One region of the Arthrobacter sp. TJ-178 genome, then DNA from elsewhere that is predicted to be linked to it. Evidence: riboswitches for the same ligand, from Rfam matches in the RefSeq annotation. Region 1 holds a riboswitch; the other holds the start of a gene.
The links. A riboswitch is a leader RNA that binds a small molecule or an ion and turns the genes downstream of it on or off. The one in region 1 is predicted to bind thiamine pyrophosphate.
Positions count from the first base shown of each region.

Region 1 (6,348 bases):
GGCGGGCGGGAACGACGTCGCTCTCGCTGAGCGCTTCAGCCATGGCTAGGCGCGGTCTTCCGCGCTGCTGCCGCGGCGGCGGATAAAGACGATCACGGCGATTCCCAGGATGACGACGACGGCGATCGAGACGATGAGGGCGGTGTTGGTTCCGCTCTCCTCGCTGGTGCCGGCTTCGGCAACATCGGCACCTATGGGAGTGGCGCTGTAGTAGCCCCACGGCCCGTTCTGGGAGGTGATCACGCCGCCCTCCGACGGCTGCGTGGTGAACGGTTCCCACTTGTCCGAGCGGTAGGCCTCAAGGCTGTTGGCGTAGAAGAGCACCTTGTTGACGGCGGAGTTGTAGATGATTTCCTGGGCCTGCTGGACCAGTTCGCTGCGCTTGTCCTGGTCCAGTTCGGCGTGCTGGGCGAGGTAGAGCTTGTCGAATTCCGGATCGCAGAGACTGTTCTCCGAGGTGGCGCCGGTGCCGTCCGCGTTGGGACGGGAGCTGCACTGGTTGATGGACAGCTGATAGTCCGGATCCGGGCCAATGCCCCAGCCGGTGAAGTACATGTCGAAGTTGCCGAAGGTCGAATCATCATTGACCTGGGCCGGAGCCTTCATTTCGGTGTTGATCTCAATGCCGATGGCCTTCATCCACGGACCGATGTAATCAGCCATCTGCTGGTGCGTGGGATCAGAGTTGCGCCCCATCAGGCGGAGCTTGAGGGGCTTGCCCTCCTTGTCCAGGCGGATGCCGTCGGGGCCCATGGCGTAACCGGCCTCGTCCAGGACCTTATTGGCTTCCTCGGGGTTGTAGGCCAGGGGCAGCTCGTCCGTGTCCCAGTGATAGAGCGGGTAGGTCATGGGAATCTCGCCCGTGGCCTCCTGGCCCAGGCCCTGCAGGACCTTTTCCAGCAGGGTGTTGCTGTCAATGCCCATGGCAATGGCCCGGCGCAGTTCCGGATCCTGCAGCGCCGGATTACCGTCCCCGAGCACTTCGTTGTCCACCGTGGTGGTGCCGGGGTTGATGGCGATGGCCTGGTAGCGGCGGCCGGTTCCGGCGTTGGTGGTGATGCCCGGCTGGTTCTCCAGCGCCTTGTACTGGACCGGGGTCAGTCCGCTGACAACGTCGATTTCCCCGGTCTTCAGGGCCTGCACGGCGGCGTCGCTGTTCTTGTAAGGGACCCAGGTGATGCCGTCCACTTTGGCCTTGCCCTGCCAGTAGTTGGGGTTGGCCTTCATGGTGACCCCTGCGGCTTTGTCATAACTGACCACTGTGAACGGGCCGGAGCCAACGGCATCCTTGTCATTCTCGAAGGCAGCCGGATCGCCCACCTCGGACCAGATGTGCTCAGGCATGATCGGCAGCTGGGTGCCGGGGTTGGAGGCCTGCGGCGCGCTGAGGGTGATGACCAGGGTTTCGTCATCCTCGGCCACCACCTGGGACACGCTGGTCAGGAGGGCGCCGTTGGCCTGCTTGAGCTCATCGTTGTTCTGGATGGCGCTGAAGGTCCAGGCGGCGTCATTGGCGGTGATGGGTTCGCCGTCGGACCATTTGCGGTCCGCGGGGATCTTGAACGTCCAGACGGTGCCGTCTTCGGAGGTCTCCCAGCTTTCGGCCATGCCCGGAATCTCTTCGTTCTGGTCCGGGCCGTAAGCCACCAGGTTCTGGTACTGCAGGGCCAGGATGTTGGAACTGGTCGCGAGGATGGCGAGGAACGGGTTGAGCGTGTCGATGTCGCCGGTCAGGGCCAGTTTCAGCGTGGAGCCGCTGGATTCATCCGCCGCATAGGCTGCCGGCGCGGCGGCCGGACCCGTGGTGAGGGCAAATGAACCGGTCACGGCGGCGCAGAGGATTCCGGCAGCTGCCGCGCGGCGCAGCAGAGGGCCGGATCCCCGGGGGCGCCCCCCGGCGGCAGGGTTTTTCTGTCTGAACTGCATAGCGTCCCCTTCATCCAGCTGTGGAGTGACAGGTACCCAAAGCGCTTCCCGCTGCCCTGTACCGATAGCGGGATCCGGCGGCAAAAACTGCGGACGAAACGGCCTGCGCCCTGTGAGCAGCACCACATTGGTGCACCCTGTGGGGACAGTGTAAGTAACTAACAGGGATATACCAACTGTTGCAAAACACTTTCGGAAAGAGCTGCGTCACCGTTATCGTTTCTCCAAAACTTAAGGAGCGTCCGTGCCCGTTGACCCCGCCCGGCTCTGTGCAGAACTGATTCGTTTCGACACCTCAAACTTCGGCGAGGGCAAGAGCAACGGGGAGCGGGGCGCGGCGGAATACGTCCTGAACCTGCTGACCACGGCGGGTTACGACGCCGCGCTGCTGGGGCCAGAACCGGACCGCAGCTCGGTGGTGGTGCGGGTTCCGGGCACGGACTCTTCCCTCCCCGGGCTGCTGGTCCACGCTCATCTGGACGTGGTGCCGGCCGAGCCCGAGCAGTGGAGCATGGACCCTTTTGCCGGCACTATCCGGGACGGTTACATATACGGCCGAGGCGCCGCAGACATGAAGGACATGGTGGCCATGACCCTGGCCACGCTGCTGAACTGGGCAGAGGAGGGGGTCCGTCCGAGGCGGGACATCGTGGTGGCTTTTGTGGCGGATGAGGAAGACAAGGGCGACTACGGCGCTCTCTGGCTGGCCGCGGAGCATCCGGAACTCTTCGCGGGCGTGGAAGCCGCAATCGGGGAATCCGGAGGCCATGCCACCCTTCTGGAGGCAGCGGACGGTTCTGAGGTCCGGCTCTATCCCATTGCCGCCGGCGAGCGGGGTACCCTCCACATCAGGGTCCGGGCGGAGGGCATTTCGGGCCACGGATCCCGCCCCGTTCCGGTCAACGCCGTACAGAACCTCATCAACGCCCTCCACCGCGTGGGCAGCTATTCCTGGCCGCTGGTCCTCACCCCGGTGGTCCGCCGGTACATCGAGGAGACGACGGCGGCACTGGGATTCTCCGCCGACCTGCGCTCGGATGCCGGCGTGGAAGCTGCCATCGCCGCCATGGGCGAAGCCGGAACGGTGGCCGGCGTGACGGTCCGCTGCTCCTCCACCCCCACGGTGCTGCGGGCCGGCTACAAGGTGAACGTGATCCCCGGGGTGGCGGAAGCCGACGTCGACATCCGCTGCCTTCCCGGCACCGAGGAGGAAACCCTGGCCACCGTTCGGGAGCTGCTGGGGGACGCAGTTACCACCACTTTCCTCTCGCACCAGCCGCCGGTGCAGTCGCCGGTCGACTCCCCGTGGTTCGAGGCAATGCGCGGGGCACTGCTCCGCCATGATCCGCAGGCCGTTGTGGTGCCCATGTGCATGGGCGGCGGAACGGATGCCAAGGCCTTTGCTCCGCTGGGAATCGACTGCTACGGGTTTGCGCCCCTGGCCACGGATCCGGAAGGGCGCAGCATCCAGGGCGTCCACGGAGTGGATGAACGGGTTCCGGTTGCCGCCGTGCAGGGAGGCCAGCAGATCCTTCAGGACTTCCTGACCGGCGTCTGAGCCGCTGCACGCCGGACCCGGCCGGCCCTCCGGCACGCGGAGCGCAGCGGGGTGTGCTTCCACCGACCGGCTGGCATAGAGTCTTCTGCAGTGACACGGGGTGCCGACAGGCTGAGATGAAACCCGTTGAACCTGATCTAGTTCGAACTAGCGAAGGGATGTCGCGGATGACTATTCGCCTGACACCGTTAACCGTTTCAACGCTCCTGGCGCGCCTGCGCGCCGAACCGCCGCTGGTGCAGTGCCTGACCAACGCCGTGGTAACAAACTTCACCGCCAACGTTTTGCTGGCCCTGGGCGCCGCGCCGGCCATGACTGACATTCCGGGAGAGGCCGGACCGTTCGCCCGGGTGGCCTCCGGCGTGCTGATCAACCTGGGCACTCCGCACGAGGAACAGCGCCGGGCGATGCTGGAAGCCGCCGCGGCGGCGAATGACGCCGGCACGCCTTGGGTGCTGGACCCGGTGGCGGTGGGCAGCCTTCCGGTGCGCACCGCTTTGGCGGCGGAACTGCTGGCCCTGCGGCCAACGGCTATCCGCGGCAACGCCTCCGAGATCATTGCGCTGGCGGGACTGGGCTCCGGCGGCCGCGGCGTCGACGCCACCGACGATCCCGAGAGCGCCCTGCCCGCAGCCGTTCTCCTGGCGGAAAAACACGGTTCCGTGGTCGCCGTATCGGGGCCCACGGACCTGGTCACGGACGGCACCGGCACGCTGCGGATCAGCAACGGAGATGCCCTGCTGACCCGGGTGACCGGCGGAGGCTGCGCGCTGGGGGCGGTCACGGCCGCCTTCCTCGCCGTGGCTGACGACGGCGGAGCGCTGGCGGCGGTTGCCGCCGCCACCGCCGCATACACAGTGGCTGCGGAACCCGCAGCCGAGGCCTCGGCCGGACCCGGAAGCTTCGCCGTCGGATTCCTTGATGCCCTGGCCGCCCTTAACGAGCAGGACCTGATGCAGCGGCTGGTTAGCGCATGAACGCCGGCGCGGCTGACATGTCCCGGTCCCGGGAGCGCATCCGCACCAGCGGCATTTACCTGGTGACGGACACCGCCCTGTGCGGGCCGCGCGGCGTCATCGACACCGTCCGGGCCGCGGTGGCCGGCGGGGTGGAGACGGTCCAGGTACGGGAAAAGGACGCCCCGGCCGCGGACTTCTACGCTTTGGTCCTCGCCGTCGCCGAAGCCGCAGGAGACCGCGCCACCGTGCTGGTGGATGACCGGGTGGACATCTACCTGGCGGCCCGGGCCGCCGGCGCACGCGTGCACGGAGTCCACGTGGGCCAAACGGACCTCCCCGCCGAGGTGGTGCGCACGCTCGTGGGCCCGGACGCCGTCGTCGGGCTGACCGCCAACACTCCCGGCCATCTGGACGCCCTCCGGGCGCTGCCGCCGGGAACCGTGGACTACCTTGGGGCCGGCGTCATCCGCCCCACCCGCACCAAACCGGACCACCCCGAGCCGCTGGGGGTTGCCGGATTTGCCGACTTTGCCGCCCGGACCCCGCTGCCGGTCGTGGCCATCGGCGGGATCGTCCGCGAAGACCTCGGCCCGCTGCGGGCCGCCGGTGCCACGGGCGCAGCAGTGGTTTCGGCGATCTGCGGGGCAGCCGATCCGCGGCAGGCGGCAGCGGAACTCGTCCGTGCCTGGCGTGCGGGGGCCCCGGCATGAGGGCCCGGATTCCGCGGATCCTGAGCATCGCCGGAACAGATCCCACCGGCGGCGCAGGTATCCAGGCGGATCTGAAATCCATTGCGGCCACCGGTGGATACGGCATGGCGGCAGTGACCGCCCTGGTTGCCCAGAACACCCGGGGCGTGCGGTCCGTGCACACCCCGCCCGCTGCCTTCCTGCGCGAACAGCTGGAGGCCGTGAGCGACGACGTCGGCATCGACGCCGTAAAGATCGGCATGCTCGGCAGCGCGGACGTGATTCAGACGGTGGACGATTGGCTGGCAGCACTGGAGGTTCCTGCGGTGGTGCTGGATCCGGTCATGATTGCCACCAGCGGTGACCGGCTGCTGGATCCCGGAGCCGAGGCCGCACTGCGGCAGCTGTTGCACCGGGTGGACCTGGTGACGCCGAACCTTCCCGAACTGGCGGTGCTCGTGCAGGAGCCCGTTGCTGAGTCATGGGAGCGGGCACTGGCACAGGGAGAGCAGCTTTCCGCCGCCTACGCAGTCAAAGTCCTGGTTAAGGGCGGTCACCTGGCGGGGGACAACTGTCCCGATGCCCTGGTGGATGCCGCGGCGGCACATCCCCTGGTGCTGGAGGTGCGGGCACCCCGGGTGGACACAGTCAACACGCACGGCACCGGCTGTTCGATGTCGGCGGCCATGGCCACGTATTACGCCCGGACGGGCCGGTGGGACCTGGCGTTGACGGCGACCAAGGACTGGCTGCAGGAAGCCCTGGCGTATGCGGATGAGCTCGACGTCGGCGCCGGCCACGGCCCGGTGCACCACTTCCACGGGATGTGGGCGCGGGGACTGGAGCCCGCCGGGCCGCAGGAATCCGTACAGGAACCGGTGCAGGCACCGGTGCCGGGGGTGGAACCGGCCGGGCCGCACACGGCCGCGCTGTGGGAGCAGACCGCTGCCGCACGGGCGGAAATCGACGGGCTGGATTTCGTGCGGGACCTGGGAAGCGGGGATCTGGACCGCAGTCTTTTCGATTCCTACCTCACCCAAGACGCGCTGTACCTCCGCGGCTACGCCCGGGCGCTCGCGCGGGCCAGTGAACTGGCCCCCAACCTCGCGGAACAGATTTTCTGGGCCAAGGCGGCCCACGATGCGCTGGCAGCGGAAATGGACCTGCACACCTGGTGGCTTCCCGAAACGGGAACGGCGGGGCAGGTCATCCCGCC
Region 1 is NZ_JBZCNK010000001.1:1,149,526-1,155,873, forward strand. It holds gene AC4D2Q_RS05495 (ABC transporter permease) at 1-43, opposite strand, end outside; gene AC4D2Q_RS05500 (ABC transporter substrate-binding protein) at 46-1,926, opposite strand; gene AC4D2Q_RS05505 (M20/M25/M40 family metallo-hydrolase) at 2,171-3,484, shown strand; TPP riboswitch at 3,571-3,660, shown strand; gene thiM (hydroxyethylthiazole kinase) at 3,643-4,461, shown strand; gene thiE (thiamine phosphate synthase) at 4,458-5,153, shown strand; gene AC4D2Q_RS05520 (bifunctional hydroxymethylpyrimidine kinase/phosphomethylpyrimidine kinase) at 5,150-6,348, shown strand, end outside.

Region 2 (6,348 bases), 390 kb from region 1:
AGATCGATGAACGCAGCGAAGGCGGGTCCGCCGATGACGAGGAACTGATTGAGCCCGAACCGGAAATTGCCAGCCGAGAGGAGGAGGTAGCCCGATGAGCGTCAACATCACCTTCATGATCATCATGGGAGCGCTGTACGCCTGCGGCATTTACCTGCTCCTGGAACGCAGCCTGACCCGCGTGGTGCTGGGGCTGACCATGCTCACCAACGCCACGAACATCCTGCTGCTCTCCACCGGCGGATTCCAGGGCCTGGCCCCGCTGTTCAGCGCGGACATTCCGGCGGAGGACTACAACGATCCGCTGCCGCAGGCGTTCATTCTGACGTCCATCGTCATCTCCTTCTCCGTGACGGCCTTCATGCTGGGCATCATCTACCGGTCCTGGGTGCTGAGCCGGCAGGACGAGGTCCAGGACGACATCGAAGACCGCCGCGTGGCCAGCCAGAGCAGCTTCGACGCGGAAGACGACGCCGACGTCCCCGAAGACACCACCGAATTCACCCCGCCCGAAGAGGCTGAGGAGGCGCCGGGATCCCTGCGCGCCACCGGTCAGACCACCAGCCCGGAGGCTAAGGAATGAACACGATAAGTTTGGCCCCGCTGGCGGTGGTCCTGCCGTTCCTTGGTGCGGCGCTGGCCTTCATCCTGATCCGGCACACCCGCGCCCAGCGCACCATCAGCATCAGCATCCTGTCAGTCACGCTGATCCTTGAAGTGATCCTGCTGTTTTCCGTCTGGGACAGCGGAGCGCAGGCCGTGGACCTGGGCGGCTGGATTCCGCCGGTGGGCATCACCATGGTGGTGGACCAGTTCTCCGCCCTGATGCTGGTGGTGTCCTCCGCCGTGAGCCTGGCGGTCCTGATCTACGCTGCCGGCCAGGGCATGACCGACGGCGATGAAGACGGCCCGATCTCGATCTTCCATCCGACCTACCTGATCCTGGTGGCGGGCGTGTCCAACGCCTTCCTTGCCGGGGACCTGTTCAACCTGTACGTGGGCTTCGAAATTCTGCTCACGGCAAGCTACGTGCTGATGACCCTGGGCGGAACCACGCCGCGGATCCGGGCCGGCATCACCTACACGGTGGTCAGCGTGGTGTCTTCGCTGCTGTTCCTGATCACGATCGCCATGATCTACGCGGCCACCGGCACGGTGAACATGGCCGATCTGGCGCTGAAGCTGGGCGACCTGGATCCCGGAACCCAGCTGATGCTCCACCTCATGCTGCTGGTGGCGTTCGGTATCAAGGCGGCTGTGTTCCCGCTGTCCTTCTGGCTTCCCGACTCCTATCCCACCGCTCCGGCGCCGGTCACGGCAGTGTTCGCCGGACTGCTGACCAAGGTGGGCGTTTACGCCATGGTCCGCACCGAGACGCTGCTGTTCCCGGGCGACCGGATCAACACACTGTTGATGGTGGTGGCCGGCCTGACCATGGTGGTGGGTATCCTCGGCGCCCTGGCGCAGACCGACATCAAACGAATGCTGTCCTTCACCCTCGTCAGCCACATCGGGTACATGGTGTTTGGCCTGGCGGTCGGCACGGTGATCGGCATTGGCTCTGCAGTGTTCTACGTGGTCCACCACATTACGATCCAGACCTCACTGTTCCTTGTCACGGGGCTGATCGAGCGCCGCGGCGGCACGGCGAACATGGACCGGCTGGGCGGGCTGGCGAAGCTGTCCCCGCTGCTGGCCGTGCTCTACTTCATCCCCGCCATCAACCTTGGCGGGATCCCGCCCTTCTCGGGATTCCTGGGCAAGCTGGGCCTTTTGGAAGCCGGCGCGGACCTGGGAACTCCGCTGGCCTACGTCCTGATGGCGGCCAGCGTGGTGACCAGCCTCCTGACGCTGCTGGTGATGGCACGGGTCTGGAACCGTGCCTTCTGGCGCACACCGGAGGACGCCGTCCATCCGGACCCGATCCTGCTGGCCACCGGCGCGGACGGGTCATCGCTGCGGCACTCCGGCGAGGTGAACGAGAAGTCCACCGGAAAATTCTCCGGCCGCGAAGCAGTGGACCTGCTGCCGCGCACCATGGTTTATCCCACCGTGGGACTGGTGGCCCTCGGCGTCGCACTGACCGTCCTGGCCGGGCCGCTGTTCTCGCTGAGCGACAACGCCGCTCAGGATCTGCTGGACCGAACGCCCTACATTGAAGCCGTGCTGGGAGAGGGGGCCGGACAATGACCCGCAGAGCCCAGATGCGCAACCGTCCGCGCGTACCGCTGCTCAAAGAAATCCCGCTGCTGGTCTGGCTGGTCTTCCTGTGGGGAGCCCTCTGGCAGGACTTCAGTGCCGGCAACCTGATCTTCGGCGCTGTCATCGCCTTTGTGGTGGCGAATATCTTCTATCTTCCCCCGGTGGATCTGAGCGGACGCTTCAACCCGCTCTACGCCCTGGGCTTCGCCGTCCGGTTCTTCTACAAGCTGGTTCACGCCAGTTTCGAGGTGCTGTGGCTGGCCATTGCCAAGGGCCCGAAGATCAAGAATGCCGTGGTCGGCGTGAAGCTGCGCAGCCACTCGGACCTGCTGGTCACTGCCACCGGACACGCGCTCTCCCTGATCCCCGGATCGCTGGTGGTGGAGGTGGACCGGTCCACCTCCACCCTGTACCTGCACTGCCTGAATGTTTCCACTCCCGAGCAGGCGGACAAGGTGCGCAAAGATGTGCGGGACACCGAATCGTGGCTGATCCGTTCCATCGGAACCCGTGAGGATCTTGAGGTGCTGAAAGCGGAAAAGGCGCTGGCCCGCCGGGGCAGTGCCCTCCGCACCGGACAGGCCGAGTCGTCAAAGGGAGCAAACTCATGATGAGCGTTTTTCTGGTCCTCGTGGCCGTCATGCTGTCCCTCGCGGCTGCCGGCGCCATTTTCCGGATTGCCCGGGGCCCTTCCATCCTGGACCGGGTACTGGCGGCGGACGTGCTGCTGACGATTGTGGGAGCGGCGCTGGCCACGGAGATGATCATCGAGCGCAACCTGGATTATCTGGCGCTGCTGGTCTCGATCTCCTTGATTGGCTTCATCGGCTCCGTCACCGTTGCCCGCTTTGTTACGGACCGGAGGTAGCCCGTGAGCCAGGAACTGAATGATTTGATCGTGGGAATCCTGATGACGGGCGGGGCACTGATGTCCCTTGCTGCCGCCATCGGTCTGACGCGGTTTCCGGACCTGATGAGCCGCATGCATGCGGCCTCCAAGCCGCAGGTGCTGGGACTGCTGCTGTTCCTGCTGGCAATGGCGGTCCGCTTTGAAAGCTGGGTGCTGCTGCCCGTGCTGGGAGTGTGCTGGCTGTTCATGATCCTCACCGCCCCGGTGTCCGCCCACATGGTGGGCCGCGCCGGTTACCGGACAAAGCACCTGCGCCCGGAGCTGCTCAGCATCGACGAGCTGGATGACGTTGTGGGACGGGCGCAGGAACTCCTGATCCAGGCCAGGACGGACAGCCCCGGGGATGACGGAGAAGGGGAAGACCCGCTGGTGGATGACAATCCCGGGGCCCCGGACCAGGAAAGTTCGCTGGATGATGACGTCCTGCCGCGGACGGGATCCACCGAAGCACATCACGGAGTGTTTCCCGGATCGAGGCCGGACACAGCACAGGGCGCCCGCCGCCCGGGAGGAAATCCCGAGGGCTGAGCGCCCTGTGGTGGAGGGTGCTGCTGCTTAGACGACGTCCGGCGTCTTCTGGTAACGCTGGATGGCGCGCTGCGTGCCGCGGTTGGTCAGGACACGGATGGCCTGGCTGACGGCGCCGGAGACGACGGCGAAGATCACCGCGGTGCGGAGGTTGACGTCCAGCACTCCGTCCTTGTCCCGGGGCGGTTCGTTGCCCGTCACCCTGGTCCAGATGAAGTCCAGGATTTTGGCGGACAGAATGCCCGCGCCAACGCTTGCGCCGGTACCAAGCAGTTTCAGGATCAGGTTCATGGATGCTCCTAGTTTGTGGGGGCCGTTTCCCTAACCCTACCCGCCGGGCCGCCCAAAGTGGTTTGCCCGTGTGTAGAGTGGGAAGCGCAAAACATACGACAGGGGAGCGCCCTCCCCGCCCGTGCTTCGGCACGATGCGGGAGGACCAAGGCGCTGAGAGTGCGGACAACCGCAGACCCTCGAACCTGATCCGGTTAGTACCGGCGCTAGGGAGTCGAGATCTCACGGGATCTCACGGCAATCCGTCGTGAGCCATCCCTCCCCTCCTGTTCCTCAGGAGGTTTTTTCATGCAGCAGAACATGTCCCCGGCACAACCTTCCCGCCGGCAGAACTCACCGTGGCGGCGTCCGTGGCGCGTGGTCGACATTGTGGTGGCCTCCGTGCTCGCAGTGGCCGTCGGCGTCATTTTTTGGGCCTGGTCCCTGGCCTACAACGGGGTGGAAGTTGTGTTCCTGGCCTTTCCCCCGCTCGGTGGCCTGTACGCCGGCGGCTGGCTGATAGCCGGAGTCCTGGGTGCGCTGATCATCCGCAAACCCGGAGCCGCCATCTACTGCGAGGTTCTCGCCTCTGCGGTGTCCGGCGTGCTCGGAACCCAGTTTGGCCTCTCGGTGCTGTTGTCCGGATTCATCCAGGGGCTGGGCGCGGAGCTGGTGTTCCTCGCCTTCCTCTATGTCCGGTACACCCTGTCCGTGGCCATGCTGGCCGGCTTGGTCTCCGGAGTGTTCCTGGGGGTCAGCGAGAACATCCTTTACCGCCCTGAATGGGCGCTGCAGTGGCAGGCGCTTTACACGCTCTTCGCCGCTGTCTCCGGCGCCGTCCTGGCCGGGGTGTTGTCCTGGCTTGCCGCCCGGGCGCTGGCGCGGACCGGCGTCCTGGCTCCGTTCGCCTCGGGACGGGCAGCTGACGCGGGATCCAATGCCCGTTCGTAATCCATCTTCGTCCCCTGTGTCTTCCCCCGTGACCGTACGGGCACGGGACTACGGCTGGCGGCATGCCGGACGCAGCACCCCCGCGATCTCGGGATTGACCCTGGACATTGAACCGGGCGAAAAGGTGCTCCTGCTCGGCGCCTCCGGCGCGGGGAAGTCCACGCTGCTGCATGCCCTGGCCGGTGTGCTCGGCGAGGGCTCCGGACCGGACGCGGCGGGAGAAGAACACGGCAGCCTCACCCTGGACGGGGTTGCTCCGCTGCAGGCCCGCGGCCGGGCCGGCCTGGTCCTGCAGGATCCCGAGTCCCAGCTGGTGCTCTCCCGGGTGGGGGACGAGGTTGCCTTCGGCGCGGAAAACCTCCGGGTGCCGCCGCAGGAGATTTGGCAGCGGGTGCGGACAAGCCTGGACGACGTCGGATTGCGGGTGCCGCTGCACCATTCCACGGCCGCACTCTCCGGCGGACAGAAGCAGCGCCTGGCCCTGGCCGGAGTGCTGGCCATGCAGCCGGGCCTGCTGCTGCTCGACGAGCCCACAGCCAACCTTGATCCGGACGGGGTGACGGAAGTCCGTGCCGCCGTCGAACGCGTGCTGGCGCGCACCGGCGCAACGCTGATTGTGGTGGAACACCGGGTTGCGGTGTGGGCGGACATTGTGGACCGGGTGGTGGTTTTGGCGGCCGACGGCGGAATACTCGCCGACGGTCCGCCGTCACAGGTGCTGGCCGATCCCGGCCACCGGACCCGGCTGACGGCTGCCGGGGTCTGGCTTCCGGGATCCGCGCCTGCCGTGAGCGCTCCGCTTCCGCAGGAGCCGGGGGCAGCACTGCTGGAAGCCAGCGGGCTCGGTGCCGGGCGCAGCAAACGCACCCCTGCCGTTGTGGCGGGCGTGGATTTGCTGCTGCGTGCCGGGACGTCGCTGGGAATCACCGGCCCCAACGGGGCGGGCAAGTCAACGCTGGCCCTCACGCTGGGCGGGCTGCTGAAACCCGTGTCCGGCACCCTGCAGGCGGCACCTTTGTTGTCCGGTTCCGCCGGAGCGGACCCGGGCCGTTGGAAATCCACTGAGCTGGTAACCCGGATCGGCACTGTTTTCCAGGAACCCGAGCATCAGTTCCTGACCGGCACCGTCCGCGGTGAACTGGCATTCGGACCCCGCCGCGCCGGAATGCCGGAAGCCACGATTGAGGAACTCGTGGAAACCCTGGCCGGCCGGCTGCGTCTTACCGCCCTGCTGGACGCCAACCCGTTCACGCTCTCGGGCGGGGAAAAGCGCCGTCTTTCGGTGGCCACCATGATCGCCACCGAACCGGACATCCTGCTCCTTGATGAGCCCACCTTCGGACAGGACGCCAATACCTGGGCTGAACTCGTGAATCTGCTCCGCGCTCTGCTGGCTGAGGGCCGCTCGGTGGTTTCGGTAACGCATGACGCGGATTTCCTGGCCGCCCTGGGCGGAGACGTGCTGCACGTACAGGACGGCACCGCAG
Region 2 is NZ_JBZCNK010000001.1:756,307-762,654, reverse strand. It holds gene AC4D2Q_RS03585 (Na+/H+ antiporter subunit A) at 1-98, shown strand, start outside; gene AC4D2Q_RS03580 (Na(+)/H(+) antiporter subunit C) at 95-583, shown strand; gene AC4D2Q_RS03575 (Na+/H+ antiporter subunit D) at 580-2,190, shown strand; gene AC4D2Q_RS03570 (Na+/H+ antiporter subunit E) at 2,187-2,813, shown strand; gene AC4D2Q_RS03565 (MrpF/PhaF family protein) at 2,810-3,070, shown strand; gene mnhG (monovalent cation/H(+) antiporter subunit G) at 3,074-3,640, shown strand; gene AC4D2Q_RS03555 (DUF4235 domain-containing protein) at 3,668-3,931, opposite strand; TPP riboswitch at 4,022-4,161, shown strand; gene AC4D2Q_RS03550 (ECF transporter S component) at 4,220-4,861, shown strand; gene AC4D2Q_RS03545 (ABC transporter ATP-binding protein) at 4,848-6,348, shown strand, end outside.
Region 2: linked by a shared signal. The riboswitch ahead of AC4D2Q_RS03550 (ECF transporter S component) and the one ahead of thiM (hydroxyethylthiazole kinase) in region 1 are both predicted to bind thiamine pyrophosphate.